3 regions of the Streptomyces sp. NPDC050485 genome follow, and region 3 is predicted to be linked to each of the others. Evidence: riboswitches for the same ligand, from Rfam matches in the RefSeq annotation. Region 3 holds a riboswitch; each other region holds the start of a gene.
The links. A riboswitch is a leader RNA that binds a small molecule or an ion and turns the genes downstream of it on or off. The one in region 3 is predicted to bind thiamine pyrophosphate.
Positions count from the first base shown of each region.

Region 1: linked by a shared signal. The riboswitch ahead of thiO (glycine oxidase ThiO) and the one ahead of thiC (phosphomethylpyrimidine synthase ThiC) in region 3 are both predicted to bind thiamine pyrophosphate.
Region 2: linked by a shared signal. The riboswitch ahead of ACIBK6_RS34740 (thiamine ABC transporter substrate binding subunit) and the one ahead of thiC (phosphomethylpyrimidine synthase ThiC) in region 3 are both predicted to bind thiamine pyrophosphate.

Region 1 covers NZ_JBITHR010000003.1:352,743-359,155, forward strand. The annotation lists gene metF (methylenetetrahydrofolate reductase [NAD(P)H]) at 1-915, opposite strand, end outside; gene thiE (thiamine phosphate synthase) at 1,076-1,726, opposite strand; gene ACIBK6_RS08220 (Rv2175c family DNA-binding protein) at 1,836-2,201, opposite strand; gene ACIBK6_RS08225 (NAD(P)/FAD-dependent oxidoreductase) at 2,349-3,569, opposite strand; TPP riboswitch at 3,689-3,801, shown strand; gene thiO (glycine oxidase ThiO) at 3,799-4,980, shown strand; gene thiS (sulfur carrier protein ThiS) at 4,977-5,177, shown strand; gene ACIBK6_RS08240 (thiazole synthase) at 5,184-5,978, shown strand; gene pknB (Stk1 family PASTA domain-containing Ser/Thr kinase) at 6,119-6,413, shown strand, end outside.
Region 2 covers NZ_JBITHR010000025.1:94,455-100,867, reverse strand. The annotation lists gene frr (ribosome recycling factor) at 1-448, shown strand, start outside; gene ACIBK6_RS34750 (phosphatidate cytidylyltransferase) at 448-1,557, shown strand; gene rlmN (23S rRNA (adenine(2503)-C(2))-methyltransferase RlmN) at 1,648-2,754, shown strand; TPP riboswitch at 2,804-2,923, shown strand; gene ACIBK6_RS34740 (thiamine ABC transporter substrate binding subunit) at 3,006-4,097, shown strand; gene ACIBK6_RS34735 (ABC transporter permease) at 4,145-5,758, shown strand; gene ACIBK6_RS34730 (ABC transporter ATP-binding protein) at 5,758-6,413, shown strand, end outside.
Region 3 covers NZ_JBITHR010000002.1:213,977-220,389, reverse strand. The annotation lists gene ACIBK6_RS04700 (IclR family transcriptional regulator) at 1-134, shown strand, start outside; gene ACIBK6_RS04695 (SsgA family sporulation/cell division regulator) at 237-674, shown strand; gene ACIBK6_RS04690 (YibE/F family protein) at 686-2,032, opposite strand; TPP riboswitch at 2,104-2,238, shown strand; gene thiC (phosphomethylpyrimidine synthase ThiC) at 2,231-4,009, shown strand; gene ACIBK6_RS04680 (hypothetical protein) at 4,076-4,924, opposite strand; gene ACIBK6_RS04675 (metallophosphoesterase) at 5,098-6,267, opposite strand.

The DNA.
Region 1 (6,413 bases), on a different contig from region 3:
CGCCCGCTGGTGCAGACCGAGATTCTCGTAGATTTCGAGCGTCGCCGTGGAGTTGTTGAGGGTAATGAAGTGCAACCCGGGTACACCATCGGCGAGCAGCCGCGAACAGAACTCCGTGGCGAACTCGATTCCAATGGAGCGTACAGCGGCCGGATCGTCCTTGACTGCCAGCATCCGGTCCCGGAGGGCCTCCGGGAAGGCGGCGGTGCTGAGTTGGGGCAGTCGTTCCAGCTGCTTCACGCTGGTCACGGGCATGACCTCGGGGATGATCGGGGTCTCGCAGCCGGCCGCCGAGACCCGGTCGCGCAACCGCAAATAGTTCTCGGGCTCGAAGAACATCTGCGTGATGGCGTAGTCGGCGCCCGCGCGGCACTTGTCCACGAAGTACCGGATGTCGGAATCCCAGTCCTGTGACCGCGGATGCATCTCGGGGAAGGCCGCGACGCCGACGCAGAAGTCTCCGGACTCCCGGATGAGCGCGACGAGTTCGGCCGCGTACGTCACACCCTGGGGGTGCTTGACCCACTCGCCCATCGGGTCGCCCTTGGGGTCGCCGCGCACCGCGAGGATGTTGCGGATCCCGGCGTCGGCGTACTGGCCGACGGTGTGGCGCAGTTCGGCCACCGAGTGCCCGACGGCGGTGAGGTGGGCGACCGGGGTGAGGGTGGTGTCCTCGGTGATCTGCTGGGTGGCCTCGACGGTGCCGGTGCGGGTGGAGCCGCCGGCGCCGTACGTCACCGAGACGAAGTCGGGGGCGACCGCTTCTACCCGGCGCAGCGCGTTCCAGAGGTTCCGCTCGCCCTTCTCCGTCTTGGGCGCGTAGAACTCGAAGGAGTACGTGGTCTCGCCGGTCGCGAGCATGTCGCGCACGGTCCGTGCGCGATCCGTCCTGGTGGAAGCTGTGCCAAGGGCCATACTCGCAGGTTAGCCAGGGGTGTCCGGTCCCCCAACAGGACTGGGGTAATTTGTCCGCATTGTCGGATTCTTGTCCACGCCTCGGACAGCACTCGGACAGCACTCGGGCATCCGACCCCGTCCAGGATCCCACTGGCCCGGGCCTGCCCGGCGGACCGGTCTAGCCGAGCCGCTCCCTGACCCGCTTGGCGAGATCGGCGGCGGCCGCGGCGGGGTCGTCGGCCTCGGTGATCGCCCGGACGACGACGACCCGGTCGGCGCCCGCGTCCAGGACCTCGTCCAGATTGCCCGCGTCGATCCCGCCGATCGCGAACCAGGGCCGGTCGGTGCCGAGCGAGGCGGTGTAACGCACCAGGTCCAGGCCCGGGGCGTGGCGGCCCGGCTTGGTCGGGGTGGGCCAGCACGGGCCCGTGCAGAAGTAGTCCACTCCCGGCTCGGCGGCGGCCGCGGCGGCCTCCTGCTCGGCGTGGGTGGATCGGCCGATCAGCACCTGCTCGCCCAGGACGGCCCGGGCGGCGGGCACCGGCAGATCGCCCTGGCCCAGGTGCAGCACGTCCGCGCCGATGGCGTGTGCCACATCGGCCCGGTCGTTCACCGAGAGGAGCTTGCCGTGCCGCCGGCAGGCGTCCGCGAAGACGGCCAGATGGTCCAGCTCCTCGGCGGCCTCCAGGCCCTTGTCCCGCAGCTGCACGATGTCCACGCCGGACGCCAGCACGGCGTCCAGGAACTCGGGCAGGTCGCCCTGGCGCTTGCGCGCGTCCACGCACAGGTAGAGCCGGGCGTCGGCGAGCTGCTCACGGGCCGTGGGCATGGAAGGTCCCCCGTTGTGTTCGTGTTCGGCCGCGCCGCGGTGCACGGGCCGGTTCGGAACCGGACCGTACACCGCGGCCTGTCGGGGCTGGTCGGTGGGCTCGTTCAGATCACAGGGCGAGCGCCTGGGCGCGGCGCTTCACCTCCGTGCCGCGATTCTCGCTGAGGGCCTGCGCGGGGGTGCCGGGCAGGGTCGGGTCGGGAGTGAAGAGCCACTCCAGCATTTCTTCGTCGGAGAAGCCGTCGTCCCGCAGCAGGGTCAGGGTGCCGGCGAGCCCCTTGACCACCTTGTCGGTGTCAATGAAGGCGGCCGGCACCTGGAGCGCCCGGTTCTCACCGCGGCGTACGGCGATGAGCTGGCCCTCCTTGACCAGCTGCCGTACGCGCGTCACCTCCACGTCCAGCATCTCCGCGATGTCGGGGAGGTAGAGCCAGGCGGGGACGAGAGCATCAATCTTTGCGTCAATCTCGGTCACGGTCCAAGCGTGCCACCTCCCACTGACAGTCGGTACCTGGGTGGTCCCGTCCGGCTACCCGGGGGCTGTGCCCCCGGCCCCCTCCGTTTCCCGTCCGTCCGCCTTTCGCCTGCGGGCCGTGCGCTGACGGGGCAGATTTCTGCGGCGCTACCGCGCCGCCCCCTTCAGCGGAACCGACGGATCCGCCACCCTCTCGGCGTTCAGCGGCATCGCCGACTCGATCAGTTTGCGGCCCTGGGCCAGGTCGCGGGGGCGGCCCACGGCCAGTACGGCCACCAGTGCTTCGTCGCGGAGCCAGCAGACGGACCAGGAGGGCGTTGCCGGGTCGCCACGCCAGATCAGGTCGTCGGCGTCGGTGTGGTGGCCCGCGTACTGGACGAAGCGGCCGAACTGCTCGGACCAGAAGTACGGGACCGGGTCGTAGTCGGCGGCCGCCTCGCCCACGATGTCGGCGGCGACCGTGCGCGGGCCCTGCAGCGCGTTGTCCCAGTGGTGGACGAGCAGCCGCTCGCCGAAGCGGGCCGAGGGGAACGAGGCGCAGTCGCCGACCGCGTACACATCGGGCAGCGAGGTGCGCAGCCGGGCGTCCGCGGTGATCGCTCCCTCGGGGCCGAGCGCGATGTCCGAGCCGGCCAGCCAGCCGGTCGCGGGTCGGGCGCCGATGCCGATGACCACGGCGTCGGCGGGCAGCGCGCGGCCGTCGGCGAGCTGCACCTCGCCCGGCACGACCGCCCGGACCCGGGCGCCGGTGAGGAGTTCGGCGCCGGACTCGGCGTACCAGTCGGCCATGGGGGCGGCGACCTCGGCGGGCAGCACCCCGGCCAGCGGGCGGTCGGCGGCCTCGACCACGGTGACCGCGCAGCCCGCGTCACGCGCGGCGGTGGCGAACTCCGCGCCGATCCACCCGGCTCCCACGACCACGATCCGGTGCCGCTGGTCGAGGACCGGGCGCAGCCGCCGGGCGTCGTCCAGCGTGCGCAGCAGGTGGACGCCGGGCACGCCCGCGCTGCCGGGCAGCGTGAGGGGTTCGGCGCCGGTGGCGATGACCAGGGTGTCGTACCCGACCTCGCCGCCCTCCGTCACCACCCGGTGCTCGGCGGGGCGCACCCCGGTCACTTCCAGGCCGAGGCGCAGCTCCACGTCGAGCGCCTCGAAGTCCACCTCGAAGGCCGAGCCCTCGGCCTTGCCGAGCAGCACCGCCTTGGAGAGCGGGGGGCGGTCGTAGGGCTGGTGGGGTTCGGCGCCGATGAGGGTGATGGCTCCGGCGAAGCCCTGTTCGCGCAGGGCCACCGCGGTCTGCACGCCGGCCATGCCCGCGCCGACGACGACCACGTGCCGCGCTTCGGAATGCGTCTGCTGTTCGCTCACCCGATCACCATAAGCATCTGATGAATCGTCAGGTAAGGGGTTCCGGCCGAGCGCGCGCTCCCGCACCGCCCCGACGCTCCCTTACTGCGGGTTGGGAGCTGGGGCTATGGTGGCAGGCGTAAAGCACTCGCGGGAGCCCGGACGCACCGGGCTGAGAGGGAGGCTGGGCGGCCTCCGACCGTACGAACCTGATCCGGGTCATGCCGGCGAAGGGAGGGGCTGGACGCCCATGCGTTCTTCTCGAAAGGGATCCGCCGAAGGGTCCGACGTCCTCGTGGTCGGGGGCGGCATCATCGGGCTCGTCACCGCCTGGCGGGCCGCCCAGCGCGGCCTCGGTGTCGTGCTCGCCGACCCCGAACCGGGCGGCGGGGCCGCCCAGGTCGCGGCCGGGATGCTCGCCGCCGTCACCGAACTGCACTACGGCGAGCAGACCCTGCTCGCCCTCAACGTCGAGTCCGCCCGCCGCTACCCGGCCTTCGCGGCCGAGCTGACGGACGTCACGGGCCTGGACACCGGCTACCGCGCCTGCGGCACCCTGGCCGTGGCGCTCGACTCCGACGACCGCGCCCACCTGCGGGACCTGCACGCGCTCCAGGTCCGTTCCGGCCTGGAGTCGGAGTGGCTGTCCGGGCGCGACTGCCGCCGTCTGGAGCCCATGCTCGCGCCGGGCGTGCGCGGCGGGCTCCGGGTCGACGGCGACCACCAGATCGATCCGCGCAGGCTCGCGAAGGCGCTGGTCGCCGCCTGTACGCGGGCCGGGGTGCGGTTCGCGTACGGCTGGGCCGAGCGGCTCTCGGTGGTACGGGACCGGGCCGCCGGCGTCGTTCTGGCGGACGGCACCGAGCTCGCCGCCGACCAGGTCGTGCTCGCCGCGGGCAGCCTCAGCGGCAGGCTGGCGGGCCTACCGGAAGAACTGCTTCCGCCGGTACGTCCCGTGAAGGGCCAGGTCCTGCGGCTGACCGTGCCGCCCGCGTACGCGCCCTTCCTGTCCCGCACCGTGCGGGCGGTGGTGCGGGGCGGCGAGATCTATCTCGTACCGCGGGAGAACGGCGAGCTCGTCGTCGGCGCCACCAGCGAGGAGCTGGGCTGGGACACCACGGTCACCGCGGGCGGGGTCTACGAGCTGCTGCGCGACGCGCACGAGCTGGTGCCCGGGATCACCGAGCTGCCGCTCACCGAGACCCGGGCCGGACTGCGCCCCGCCTCCCCCGACAACGCGCCCCTGCTCGGCCCGACCGCGCTGCCCGGGCTGCACCTCGCCACCGGGCACTACCGCAACGGCGTGCTGCTCACCGCGGTCACCGGCGATGTCATGGCGCACGTCCTGACCACCGGTGAACTGCCCGACGAGGCACGCCCGTTCACCCCCCGACGCTTCACCTGCGCACCCCAGGAGCTGACGACCGCATGACCATCTCCGTCAACGGCGAGCCCCGCGCGCTCGCCCCCGGGACCACCCTCGACGCCCTCGTCGCCACCCTCACCCCGGCCCGCTCCGGTGTCGCCGCCGCCGTCAACGAGGCGGTCGTGCCGCGCGGCGCCTGGCCGACGACCACGCTCGGCGACGGCGACCGCGTCGAGGTCCTCACCGCCGTGCAGGGAGGCTGAGCCGCCATGGCCGACGACCCGCTGACCATCGCCGACACCGCCTTCGGCTCGCGCCTGATCATGGGCACGGGCGGGGCGCCCAGCCTCGACACCCTGGAACGCGCGCTCATCGCGTCCGGCACCGAGCTGACGACGGTGGCGATGCGCCGCCTCGATCCCACCGTGCAGGGCTCGGTCCTGTCCGTACTGAACCGGCTGGGCATCCGGGTGCTGCCCAACACCGCGGGCTGCTTCACCGCGGGCGAGGCCGTGCTGACCGCGCGGCTGGCCCGCGAGGCGCTCGGCACCCACTGGGTGAAGCTGGAGGTCGTCGCCGACGAACGCACCCTGCTCCCCGATCCGATCGAACTGCTCGACGCCGCCGAGGTGTTGGTGGACGACGGGTTCACGGTGCTGCCCTACACCAACGACGACCCGGTGCTCGCCCGGAAGCTGGAGGACGTGGGCTGCGCGGCGATCATGCCGCTCGGCTCCCCCATCGGTTCCGGCCTCGGCATCCGCAATCCGCACAACTTCGAGCTGATCGTGGACCGGGCGGGCGTCCCGGTGATCCTCGACGCGGGCGCGGGCACCGCCTCCGACGTCTCACTCGCGATGGAGCTGGGCTGCTCCGCGGTGATGCTGGCCTCGGCGGTGACCCGGGCGCAGGAGCCGGTCCTGATGGCCGAGGCGATGCGGCACGCGGTGGAGGCGGGGCGGCTCGCCCACCGCGCGGGCCGCATCCCGCGCCGCCACTTCGCCGAGGCGTCCTCCACGATGGCCGGCCGGGCCGCGCTGGACCCGGAACGGCCCGCGTTCTAGCCCTATCCAGCCTTTCCTGGCCGCGGACCCAGCCTTTCCTAGCCCTTTCTGGCCGGTCCGCGTCACAGCTCGGCTTCAGTACGGGCCCGGGTCCGCCCGCGGCGTCCGGGTCCCCGGGCGCCGCTCGTAAACTCTCCCCCGTGGATACGACCCTTCATGACCCCCTCGTCGGGCAGGTGCTCGACGGCCGCTACCGCGTCGACGCGCGCGTCGCCGTCGGCGGTATGGCCACGGTCTACCGGGCCGTCGACACCCGCCTCGACCGGGTGCTCGCCCTCAAGGTGATGCACCCGGGCCTCGCCGCCGACGCCTCCTTCGTGGAGCGCTTCATCCGCGAGGCCAAGTCGGTCGCCCGGCTCGCGCACCCCAATGTGGTCGGCGTCTTCGACCAGGGCGCGCAGGGCCAGTACGTCTACCTCGCGATGGAGTACGTCG
Region 2 (6,413 bases), on a different contig from region 3:
CAACAAGATCGTGGCGGACTACTACGGCGCGCTGACGCCGATCAACCAGCTGGCCTCGTTCTCGGTGCCGGAGCCGCGCATGGCGGTGGTGACCCCGTTCGACAAGAGCGCGCTGCGCAACATCGAGCAGGCCATCCGCGACTCGGACCTGGGCGTCAACCCGAGCAACGACGGCAGCATCATCCGCGTGAACTTCCCGGAGCTCACCGAGGAGCGCCGCAAGGACTACATCAAGGTCGCGCGCACCAAGGCCGAGGACTCCAAGGTGTCGATCCGCTCCGTGCGCCGCAAGGCGAAGGACGCCCTCGACAAGCTCGTCAAGGACAAGGAGTCCGGCGAGGACGAGGTCCGCCGTGCGGAGAAGGAGCTCGACGACACCACCGCCAAGTACGTGGCGCAGGTCGACGAGCTGCTCAAGCACAAGGAAGCAGAGCTGCTCGAGGTCTGATGAACGACTCTTCCTGGGGGGCTCCGCCGAGACCCGAATACTGGGGAACCCCCGAGGGGCCTTCCCAGGGGGCGTTCCCGGCGGGGTCTGCGTACGATGCGTATGACGCCCCGCCTCTGTCGAGGACGCAGCAGATGCCCGTCGTCCCCGACGCGGGCAGCGATGCCGAAGACCGCGACGAACACGATCCGGGGGCCGCTCGGCTGGGCGGTCCCCTGTTCCGCGACGAGATGCCGCAGGAGCCCATGGCAAGCCCTCCGCCCATCCCGCCCGTGCCCGCGCAGCCGGAGAAGAAGCGGGCAGGCCGCGATCTGCGGGCCGCGATAGGGGTCGGTGTCGGGCTCGGCGCGGTGATCCTCGCGTCGCTGTTCATCGTGAAGGCCGTCTTCGTCGGGGTCATCGCGGTCGCCGTGGTCGTCGGTCTGTGGGAGCTGACCAGCCGCCTGGCCGAGCGCAAGCAGATCAAGGCGCCCCTGGTGCCGCTCGCGGTCGGCGGCGCGGCGATGGTCGTCGCCGGGTACGTCAGCGGCGCCGAGGGCGCGTGGGTCGCCATGGCGCTCACCTCGCTCGCGGTGCTCGTGTGGCGGATGACCGAACCGCCCGAGGGCTATCTCAGGGATGTCACGGCGGGCGTGTTCGCCGCGTTCTACGTGCCGTTCCTCGCCACCTTCGTCGCGATGCTGCTCACCGCTTCCGACGGGCCCTGGCGGGTGCTCACCTTCCTGCTCCTCACGGTGGTCAGCGACACGGGTGCGTACGCGATCGGCTGGCGCTTCGGCAAGCACAAGCTGGCGCCGCGCATCAGCCCCGGAAAGACCCGCGAGGGTCTGTTCGGCGCGGTGTCGTTCGCGATGGTGGCGGGTGCGCTGTGCATGCAGTTCCTGATCGACGACGGCACGTGGTGGCAGGGTCTGCTGCTCGGCGTCGCGGTCGCGGCGAGTGCCACGCTCGGCGACCTCGGCGAGTCGATGATCAAGCGGGACCTGGGCATCAAGGACATGGGCACCCTGCTGCCGGGCCACGGCGGCATCATGGACCGTCTGGACTCCCTGCTGCCCACCGCGCCGGTGGTGTGGCTGCTCCTCGCGATCTTCGTCGGTACCGGCTGACCTGCGCTTTCGTACGGCTTTGAACGGTGAGGGCTCGTCGTCCACAGGACGGCGAGCCCTTTTCCGTACGTCTGAGACACTTGAGGAACCATGCCCAAGCCCGGAGAACTCACTTTCGTCGCCCCCCGCGGAGCCAAGAAGCCGCCGCGGCACCTCGCCGACCTCTCGCCCGCCGAGCGCAAGGAAGCCGTCGCCGCGATCGGCGAGAAGCCGTTCCGCGCCAAGCAGCTCTCGCAGCACTACTTCGCGCGGTACGCCCACGACCCGGCCGAGTGGACCGACATCCCGCTCGCCGCGCGCGGCCGGCTCCAGGAGGAGCTGCTGCCCGATCTGATGTCGGTCGTACGGCACATCTCGTGCGACGACGACACCACCCGCAAGACGCTGTGGAAGCTGCACGACGGGACGCTGGTCGAGTCCGTCCTGATGCGCTACCCGGACCGGGTGACGATGTGCATCTCCTCGCAGGCCGGCTGCGGCATGAACTGCCCGTTCTGCGCCACCGGCCAGGCGGGCCTGGACCGCAACCTGTCGACCGCCGAGATCGTGCACCAGATCGTGGACGGCATGCGCGCGCTGCGCGACGGCGAGGTCCCCGGCGGCCCCGCCCGCCTGTCCAACATCGTCTTCATGGGCATGGGCGAACCGCTCGCCAACTACAAGCGCGTCGTCGGCGCCATCCGCCGTCTCACCGACCCCGAGCCGGACGGTCTGGGCCTGTCCCAGCGCGGCATCACCGTCTCCACCGTCGGCCTGGTGCCAGCGATGCACCGCTTCGCCGACGAGGGTTTCAAGTGCCGCCTCGCCGTCAGCCTGCACGCGCCGGACGACGAGCTGCGCGACACCCTCGTACCGGTCAACACCCGGTGGAAGGTGCGCGAGGTCCTCGACGCCGCCTGGGAGTACGCCGAGAAGTCCGGGCGCCGCATCTCCATCGAGTACGCCCTGATCCGCGACATCAACGACCAGGCGTGGCGCGGCGATCTGCTCGGCCGGCTGCTCAAGGGCAGGCGGGTGCACGTCAACCTCATCCCGCTGAACCCGACGCCCGGATCGAAGTGGACGGCCTCGCGGCCCGAGGACGAGAAGGCGTTCGTCGAGGCGATCGCGGCGCACGGCGTGCCCGTGACCGTCCGCGACACCCGGGGCCAGGAGATCGACGGAGCCTGCGGTCAGCTCGCCGCCTCCGAGCGATAGGGCCCGGGTGCGGCGAAGGGGCCCGTGTAATCTGGCCGGAAACATCTGCATATTCCGACAGGGGAGCGCCACAGCGCTGAGAGTGCGGGACCCGCTTCAGGGAACGGCCCGCAGACCCTCTGAACCTTGCCCCGGTCATTCGGGGTAGGAAGTTCGGCGATTACTCAAGCTGTTGCGCCCTGCCCGCACGACCCCGTGTCGTGCGGGCAGGGCCGCGTCTCTTCCTGGTCATGTCCAGGAGGAATGAAGAAATGCGCAGTACCAAGAGGCTCGCGGCCGGTGCGCTCGCCGCCGCCCTCGGGGTCGCCACGCTCGCGGCCTGCGGCGGCTCGGACGGCAAGAAGACGTCCGGCGCCACGGGCGACAAGACCGTGACGCTGGTCAGCCACGACTCCTTCGCGGCGTCGGACGCGGTGCTCAAGGCGTTCACCGCGCAGACCGGCTACACCGTGAAGGTCCTCAAGAGCGGGGACGCCGGGGCCGCCCTCAACCAGGAGATCCTCACCAAGGGCTCCCCGCGCGGCGACGTCTTCTTCGGCGTCGACAACACACTGCTCTCGCGCGCCCTCGACAACGGCATCTTCACGCCGTACGCCGCCAAGGGCCTGGACCGGCTGCCCGCCGACGTCCAGCTCGACAAGGACCGGCACCGGGTCACGCCCATCGACACCGGCGACATCTGCGTCAACTACGACAAGAAGTACTTCGCCGACAAGAAGCTGGCGCCCCCGCAGTCCTTCGACGATCTGATCAAGCCCGAGTACAAGAACCTGCTCGTCACGGAGAACGTGGCGACGTCCTCTCCCGGTCTCGGCTTCCTGCTCGGCTCGGTCGCCAAGTACGGCGACGGGGGCTGGCAGGACTACTGGAAGAAGCTGAGGGCCAACGGCGTCAAGGTGGTCGACGGCTGGGAGCAGGCGTACAACACGGACTTCTCCGGTTCGGCCGGCGGCAAGAAGGCCAAGGGCGACCGGCCGCTGGTCGTCTCCTACGCCTCCAGCCCGCCCGCCGAGGTGATCTACGCCGACCCGAAGCCCACCGAGGCCCCGACCGGCGTCGCCACCGGCACCTGCTTCCGTCAGACCGAGTTCGCGGGCCTGCTCAAGGGAGCGAAGAACGAGGCCGGCGGCAAGGCGCTCCTGGACTTCCTGATCTCCAAGAAGTTCCAGGAGGACATGCCGCTCCAGATGTTCGTGGACCCGGTCGCCAAGGACGCGGCGGTCCCGCCGGAGTTCACCACGTTCGGCGCGAAGATCACGAACTCGGCGACGGTCGCCCCCGACAAGATCGCCAAGAACCGTGACCAGTGGGTCAAGACATGGTCCTCGCTCGTCCTGAAGTAGGCCGCCCCTGGGGGAAGCTGCGGGGCAACGCGGTGCGGCTGGGCCTGATGGTCCTGCCCGCCGTGTTCTTCGCGCTGTTCTTCGCCTGGCCCGTGGCCGCCATCGTCGGCCGCGGGCTCACGGCGGACGGCGCCTGGCAGTTCGGCCGGATCGCCGAGGTGCTGACCGACCCGGACATCGCGCACGTCCTGTGGTTCACCACCTGGCAGGCGCTCGCCTCCACCGCGCTCACCCTGGTGATCGCACTGCCCGGCGCATACGTCTTCGCGCGCTTCGACTTCCCCGGCAAACAGCTCCTCCGGGCCGTCGTCACCGTGCCGTTCGTGCTGCCGACGGTCGTCGTGGGCACCGCGTTCCTGGCGCTGCTCGGCCGCGGCGGGCTGCTCGACCAGCTGTGGGGGGTGCGCCTGGACACGACGGTGTGGGCGATCCTGCTCGCGCACGTCTTCTTCAACTACGCGGTGGTCGTACGGACCGTCGGCGGCCTGTGGTCGCAGCTCGACCCCCGCCAGGAGGAGGCCGCCAGGGTCCTCGGCGCCTCCCGCCTCGCCGCCTGGCGCAAGGTCACCCTGCCCGCGCTCGGCCCCGCGGTCGCGGCGGCCGCGCTCATGGTCTTTCTGTTCACCTTCACCTCCTTCGGCGTCGTCCAGATCCTCGGCGGCCCCACCTTCTCCACCCTCGAAGTGGAGATCTACCGGCAGACCGCCGAACTCCTCGACCTGCCGACCGCGGCCGTCCTGACGATCGTGCAGTTCGCGGCGGTCGGTGCGGTCCTCGCCGTGCACGCCCGGACGGTGCGCCGCCGCGAGACCGCCCTGAAACTGGTCGACCCCGCCCAGACCGCCCGCCGCCCGCGCGGCGCCGGCCAGTGGACACTCCTGGCATCCGTGCTCGCGGTCGTGGTGCTGCTGATCCTGCTCCCCGTCGGCGTGCTGATCGCACGCTCCCTGGACACCCCCGACGGCTACGGGCTCGGCTACTACCGGGCGCTCCAGACCGCGGGCGACAACGGCAGCTTCCTCGTGCCGCCCATCGAGGCGATCGGGAACTCGGTCCAGTACGCCCTCGCCGCCACCGCGATCGCGCTCGTCATCGGAGGACTGGCGGCGGCCGCCCTGACCCGGCGCGGCAGCGGACGACTCGTGCGGGGCTTCGACGCGCTGCTGATGCTGCCGCTCGGCGTCTCCGCCGTCACCGTCGGCTTCGGATTCCTGATCACCCTCGACAAGCCGCCGCTCGACCTCAGGACCTCCTGGATCCTGGTGCCGCTCGCCCAGGCGCTGGTGGGCACCCCCTTCGTCGTACGGATCATGCTGCCGGTGCTGCGCGCGGTGGACGGGCGGCTGCGCGAGGCGGCGGCCGTGCTCGGTGCGTCCCCGTTGCGGGCCTGGCGCGAGGTGGACCTGCCGCTGGTGCGGCGGGCCCTGCTCATCGCGGCGGGCTTCGCGTTCGCGGTCTCGCTCGGCGAGTTCGGCGCGACCGTCTTCATCGCGCGGCCCGACCACCCGACGCTGCCCGTCGCCGTCGCCCGCCTCCTGGGCCGGGCCGGCGACCTCAACTACGGCCAGGCGATGGCCCTCAGCACGATTTTGATGGTGGTGTGCGCGGTGTCGCTGCTCGTCCTCGAACGCCTGCGGATAGACCACAGCGGGGAGTTCTGATGCTGACACTGGACGGCGTGACGGTACGGTTCGGCGACCGGGCCGCGCTCGACGCGGTCGACCTGGAGGTCGCCGAGCACGAGACGGTGTGCGTGCTCGGGCCGAGCGGCAGCGGCAAGTCGACCCTGCTGCGGGTCGTCGCAGGCCTCCAAGTCCCCGACGGCGGGCGGGTGTTGCTCGGTGGCGCCGACCAGGCCGGGGTGCCCGTGCACAGACGCGGGCTCGGCCTGATGTTCCAGGACCACCAGCTCTTCCCGCAGCGCGACGTCGCCGGGAACGTGGCGTTCGGGCTGCGCATGCGCCGGGCCTCGCGGGACGAACAGGCCCGCCGGGTCGGTGAGTTGCTGGATCTCGTCGGGCTGCCGGGCGCCGAGCGGCGGGCCGTCGCCGCGCTCTCCGGCGGCGAGCAGCAGCGCGTCGCGCTCGCCAGGGCGCTGGCGCCCTCGCCCCGGCTGTTGATGCTGGACGAGCCGCTCGGCCAGCTCGACCGCACCCTGCGCGAACGCCTCGTGGTCGAACTCCGGGCGTTGTTCGGGCGGTTGGGTACGACGGTGCTCGCCGTCACGCACGACCAGGGCGAGGCGTTCGCGCTGGCCGACCGGGTGGTGGTGATGCGGGACGGCCGCATCGCGCAGACCGGTACGCCGCTCCAGGT
Region 3 (6,413 bases):
CCGGTTCCAGCGCCGCGACCATGGCCATTTCCATGCCCCTCCACCAGGAAGAACGGCTGCTGCCCGCGATCGAGCAGCTACGGGGCGAAGTGGGGAGCCTGCTCAGTTCGCTCACGTTCTCTATCAGTATCTGAAAACTCACTCCTTGTGATCTGTTAGCGCTTACAGCACGATGGCGTCAAGAGGGCCATGGGGGATCAATCCCGGCCAGTTTCAGCTAAAGCGGGGTGCGTGTGATGCGTGGGTCGGTTGAGGCAGAAGTGATGATGAGCTTCCTCGTCTCCGAGGAGCTTTCCTTTCGGATCCCGGTGGAGCTGACATACGAGGCGGCGGACCCGTATGCGGTGCGGATGACCTTCCACCTTCCCGGCGACACGCCTGTCACCTGGGCTTTCGGCCGCGAGCTGCTGCTCGACGGCATCAACAGGCCGACCGGGGACGGTGATGTGCGGATCGAGCCCACCGAGCCGGATGAGCTCGCCGATGTGCGCATCCGGCTCCAGGTGGGCGCCGACCGGGCTCTGTTCCGGGCCGGCGCCGCACCGCTGGTGGCCTTCCTGGACCGCACCGACCGGCTCGTGCCCCTGGGGCAGGAACGGATGCTCGGTGACTTCGACGGGCATCTGGAGGACGCGCTCGGCCGCATCCTCGCCGAGGAGCAGAACGCCGGCTGACCCGGAGTCCGCTACTTCTTACGGCGGTGACCGCCCCCACCGCGTACCGGACCCAGCCGTGCGGCGGTGCCGGTGCCGGAAGCCGGGCGGTCGGCGGACACCACCAGGGCGGCCAGCGCGGTGGTCACCGGCACCGAGGCGACCAGTCCGATCGACCCGACCAGCGTGCGGACCACCTCCTCGGCGACCAGCTCGCTGTTGGCCACCGTGCCCACACTGCTCTGCGCGATCGAGAACAGCAGCAGCAGGGGCAGCGCCGCGCCCGCGTACGCGAGGACCAGGGTGTTGACCACCGACGCGATGTGGTCGCGGCCGATCCGGATGCCCGCCCGGTACAGACCGCGCGGACCCATCGTCGGATTCGCCTCGTGCAGCTCCCAGACCGCCGAGGTCTGCGTGACCGTCACATCGTCGAGCACGCCCAGCGAGCCGATGATGACGCCGGCGAGCAACAGGCCCGACATGTCGATGTCCGGGTAGAGGCCGTGGATCAGACCGGTGTTGTCGTCGGTGTTGCCGGTGAGCGAGGCCCAGCCGATGAAGACCGAGCCGAGCAGGCCGATGAGGATCAGCGAGACGAGGGTGCCGAGGACGGCGACGGAGGTGCGCGCCGAGAGGCCGTGGCACATGTAGAGCGCGATCAGCATGATGGCGCTCGCTCCGACCACCGCGACGAGCAGCGGATTGGAGCCCTGCAGGACCGCCGGCAGGATGAACAGGGTCAGCACCGCGAACGAGACCACCAGGGCCACCAGCGCCATCACCCCGCGCAGCCGGCCGACGACCACGACCGCCAGTGCGAAGATCCCGGCGAGCAACGCCATGGGGAATCTGCGGTTCACATCGGTCACCGAATACTGCAGGTCATGGGGGGCGTCGGGGGCATACGCCACGATCACGCCCTCGCCCTGGTGCAGTTGGCGGGGCGAGTCGGGCTGGACGATCTCGGTGAAGGTTCGGCCCTTCTCCTTGCCCGAGGTGACCTCGACGGTCGCCTTCCCGCACAGGCCCTGCTGGGCACGCCTGGCCTGCTGGCCCTCGGCGGTGGAGGTGTCGCCGTTCGACGGGGTCTGACCGGCATTGACCGTCTTGCAGTCCACCTTGTCCACTTTGATGACCTTGGCCTGCTGGGTCTGGCGGTCGAAGCCGACGCCGGTGCGCTGGTGCGGCGGGGCGCCGCCGGGCCAGAGCACCACGAGACCCACAACTACCGCTGCGGAGAAAGGAATCAGCACAGCGGCGATGACTTTGCGGAGGTGCTTCGACACGGGTGCAGCGGGGCCGTGGCTGTGCGAGTGGCCATGCCCGTGGCCGTGTCCGCTCGGCTGTTGCGGATGGTGCGGTTCTGGTGAGGTCACCGCACGATCATCGCAAGAACGGAGGGGGCCCTCTGTTCAGCACGCCAGTGATGACGCTAGCGTGGTGACACCTTTGCACACGCGGGAGCTCGGAGCACCGGGCTGAGAGGGCGCTGAAAGCCGTACGAACCGTACGGAACAGGCTGCGCCGACCGCCGAACCTGTTACCGGGTAATGCCGGCGTAGGGAGTAGGTCTCATGACCATTCAGGATGCACGCACGCCTGCCTCCAGTACCGAGGAGAGCGGGAAGTCCATCGGCTGGCACAAGGGGTACGTCGAGGGGTCGCGCCCGGACCTCCGGGTGCCGGTCCGCCAAGTGCACCTCACCAACGGCAAGGACGTGACGCTGTACGACACGTCGGGGCCGTACACCGACCCGAACGTCGAGACCGACGTCCGCCGCGGCCTCGCCCCGCTCCGGGAGAACTGGATCATCGGGCGCGGCGACACCGAGGAGTACGCGGGCCGACCGGTCCGCCCCGAGGACGACGGCATCAAGCACACCTCGCCGCGCGGGGGCCTCAAGAACCTCGACGCGGTCTTCCCCGGCCGCCCGCGCCAGCCCCGCCGGGGCCGCGGCGGCCAGGCCGTCACCCAGCTCGCGTACGCGCGCCGCGGCGAGATCACCCCGGAGATGGAGTACGTCGCGATCCGCGAGAACGTCTCCCCCGAGGTCGTCCGGGAGGAGATCGCGGCGGGCCGCGCGGTGCTGCCCGCCAACATCAACCACCCCGAGATCGAGCCGATGATCATCGGCAAGCGGTTCCTGGTGAAGGTCAACGCCAACATCGGGAACTCCGCGGTCACCTCCTCCATTGAGGAAGAGGTCGACAAGATGACGTGGGCCACCCAGTGGGGCGCGGACACGGTCATGGACCTCTCCACGGGCCGCAACATCCACACCACCCGTGAGTGGGTTCTGCGCAACTCCCCGGTCCCCATCGGCACCGTGCCGCTGTACCAGGCGCTGGAGAAGGTGGACGGCCGCGCCGAGGAACTGACCTGGGACATCTACAAGGACACGGTCATCGAGCAGGCCGAGCAGGGCGTCGACTACATGACGGTCCACGCCGGTGTCCTGCTGCGGTACGTGCCGCTGACCGCCCGCCGCAAGACCGGCATCGTCTCGCGCGGCGGGTCGATCATGGCGGCCTGGTGCCTGGCGCACCACAGGGAGTCGTTCCTGTACGAGAACTTCGAGGAGCTCTGCGAGATCCTCGCGGCGTACGACGTGACGTACTCGCTGGGCGACGGCCTGCGGCCGGGTTCCATCGCGGACGCCAACGACGAGGCGCAGTTCGCGGAGCTGCGCACGCTCGGGGAGCTCAACACGATCGCCAAGCGCCACAACGTACAGACGATGATCGAGGGCCCCGGGCACGTCCCGATGCACAAGATCAAGGAGAACATCGACCTCCAGCAGGAGATCTGCGAGGAGGCCCCGTTCTACACCCTGGGGCCGCTGACCACCGATGTGGCGCCCGCCTACGACCACATCACCTCCGGCATCGGTGCGGCGATGATCGCCTGGTGGGGCACCGCGATGCTCTGCTACGTCACGCCCAAGGAGCACCTCGGCCTGCCCAACCGCGATGACGTGAAGACCGGCGTCATCACCTACAAGATCGCCGCGCACGCGGCGGACCTGGCCAAGGGGCACCCGGGGGCGCAGGAGTGGGACGACGCGCTCTCGGACGCCCGGTTCGAGTTCCGCTGGGAGGACCAGTTCAACCTGGCCCTCGACCCGGACACCGCCCGGGAGTTCCACGACGAGACGCTTCCCGCGGAGCCGGCCAAGACCGCGCACTTCTGCTCGATGTGCGGCCCGAAGTTCTGCTCGATGAAGATCTCGCAGGACATCAGGCGCCAGCACGGCGGCGATCTGAAGTCCGAGGAGATCGAGGCCGGGATGGCGGAGAAGTCGGCAGAGTTCGCGGCAAGCGGGAACCGGGTGTACCTGCCTCTCGCCGACTGACGTACGGGGCTGGTTGTTTCACGTGAAACGGGGTGTTTCACGTGAAACAACCAGCCCGTTGGCCGCTCAGTCCGGCTGGTGCTCCGGCCCGCCGAAGTCGGGGCTGGTGAAGTCGGGGCTCGTGAAGCTGGGATGGCTGTTGGGGGAGGCGCCGTCATCGGGGCTGTCGAAGCCCGGGCGGTCGTAGCCGAGGGTGGGGATGCGGCCCATGGGGCGGCGCGGGGCAGGGGCTCCGGGATCCATGCTCGGGTCGGCGAGCGCGTCGCGCAGGAAAGGGTAGACGCCGCGTTCCAGCAGGGCGTGGCGCCAGGCCTCGCGGGCGCGGGCGACCTCCTGGGTGCGCTCGTCGGGGGCGTCCGCCTCGCCGTCCTCGTCGATGGCCACGACCTGGGTCGCGCCGTTGCGCAGCGCGGTGAGCAGCAGGCCGATGCCGGCCGCCAGTATCGCGGCGGCGGTCAGCGCGCCGAAGAACCAGCCGGCCGTCAGCATGGTGTCGGCGAACGCGGGCTGCGGGTTGAGCATCTTCAGGATGTAGCCGACTAGCAGGAAGATCGCGGCGGCGGTGCCCGCAAGCACCGGGGCCAGTACGGTGACGACGGCGCCGATGCCCGCTCCCGAGGGCTCCAGGACCTCGCCGGCCGCCGACACCAGGTCGGAGCCGGCGGCTTCTCCTCCCACGGGCTGCGTGCGCAGCTCTTCGCGCGCCGCGACGTAGTGCTCGTACTCGGCGCTCGCCCGCTCGGTGATGAAGGTGCCGGCGGCGAGCACCATGGTGCGCAGCTGCACGGCGTTGAGGCGGTCGCCGATACCGGACAGCTCGGGCCGTTCATGCGCGGTGCGCAGTGCCTCGTCGAGAATCCGCTCGAACTCCGGGCGGTCCTCGACCAGCAGGTGCGGAGCGCTGTTCATGTGCATCCCCCGATGCTCCGTAGGGCCGGGAAGCCCGCCTGATGAACGGGCAGTTGGGCGGAAACGGAGGAGAGCCTGCTACGGATAACCCGATGGTAGAGCCGCTACGGCACGGGGTGACAGGGTGTTTCCAGAAATGGCATACCCGGCGCTTTGCGGAACGCCTTCCCTGTCAACCGTCAGTCATGCAACGGAAGTTGCTGGACCAGCAGTTTTCCGGCCATGGTCACGCCGCCGTCCATGGCGATGGCAAGACCGTCGGCGTACACGTGCGGACCCTCCACAACCGGGCGCGAGTCCTCCTCGCCGTCCTCGGTGCCGACCTCGCCGAGGAGATACGGAATCGGGCTGTGGCCGTGCACCACGCGCTGTCCGCCGTATGCCGAGAGCAGTTCGCGCGCGGCCTGCGGGCCCGTGTCGTCGCGGAACGCGAAGCGCTTGGTGAACTTGCGGAACAGGTCCCAGCACTCGTCGGCGTCGCCCCGGTTGAGGATGGCGTGGACGGTGTCGTTGACCGCCTCGATGGAGTCGCCGTACTCCAGATAGGCGGTGGTGTCGGAGTGCATCAGCAGGTGGTCGTCCTCCTGCTCGATCGCGTCGAGCCGGGACATCCACTGCAGGTGGACGTCCTGGAGCCGGTCCATGTCGGCCTTCTGGCCGCCGTTGAGCAGCCAGGCGGCCTGGAAGGTGGCGGTGCCCGCGCCGGAGTTGACGGGGGTGTCGGCGAACCGCTTGGCGCCGATGAGCAGCAGCTCGTGGTTGCCCATGAGGGCCTTGCAGTAGCCGCCGGCGGCCGCTGCCTCGGCGGAGAGCCGCATCACCAGGTCGATGACGCCGATGCCGTCGGGGCCCCGGTCGGTGAAGTCGCCGAGGAACCAGAGGCGGGCGGTGCCCGCGGCCCAGTTGCCCGATTCGTCGATGAGGCCCTGCTCGCGCAGGGCGGCCAGGAGTTCGTCGAGGTAGCCGTGGACGTCGCCGACGACGTACAGCGGGCCCGGTCCGTCCGGCGCCTGCGGGGCGACGGGCTCGACCGTCGGCAGCCGCAGGGTGTCTCCTCGGTTGATCACCGGGAGGTCGCGAGCAGTCGGCGTGTAGTCCTCGGAGGGCTCATCACCCGGACGGGTGGCCCCGCTGGGCGCCGGAGGCTGCGCGATCGGTGTGGGTGCTTCCGGGCGGCGGGCCGGGGGCTCCTGCTGGAACACCGGCGCCATCGGCTCCGGCCGGGCGGCCGGTTCCTCCGGGTGTGGCGCGGGGGCCTGTTGCGCGTACGGCGGCACCCGGAAGTCACGCAACGTCTCCGTCCGCACGGGTCCCTGACCGGCCCCCTGAGTCATCGACCCCTCCACCACCGTCGCGCCGCCGTACACCGTAGGAGCCTCCAGGTCGGGAGGGGATCCGTGGTGTCGTGCGCCCATCATAGGAATGAGCCTCATGCTGTGTGACGCACCAGGGGTGGTCAATCCGGGTGCGGGTGGCTTTCACGGGTCGTTATGCC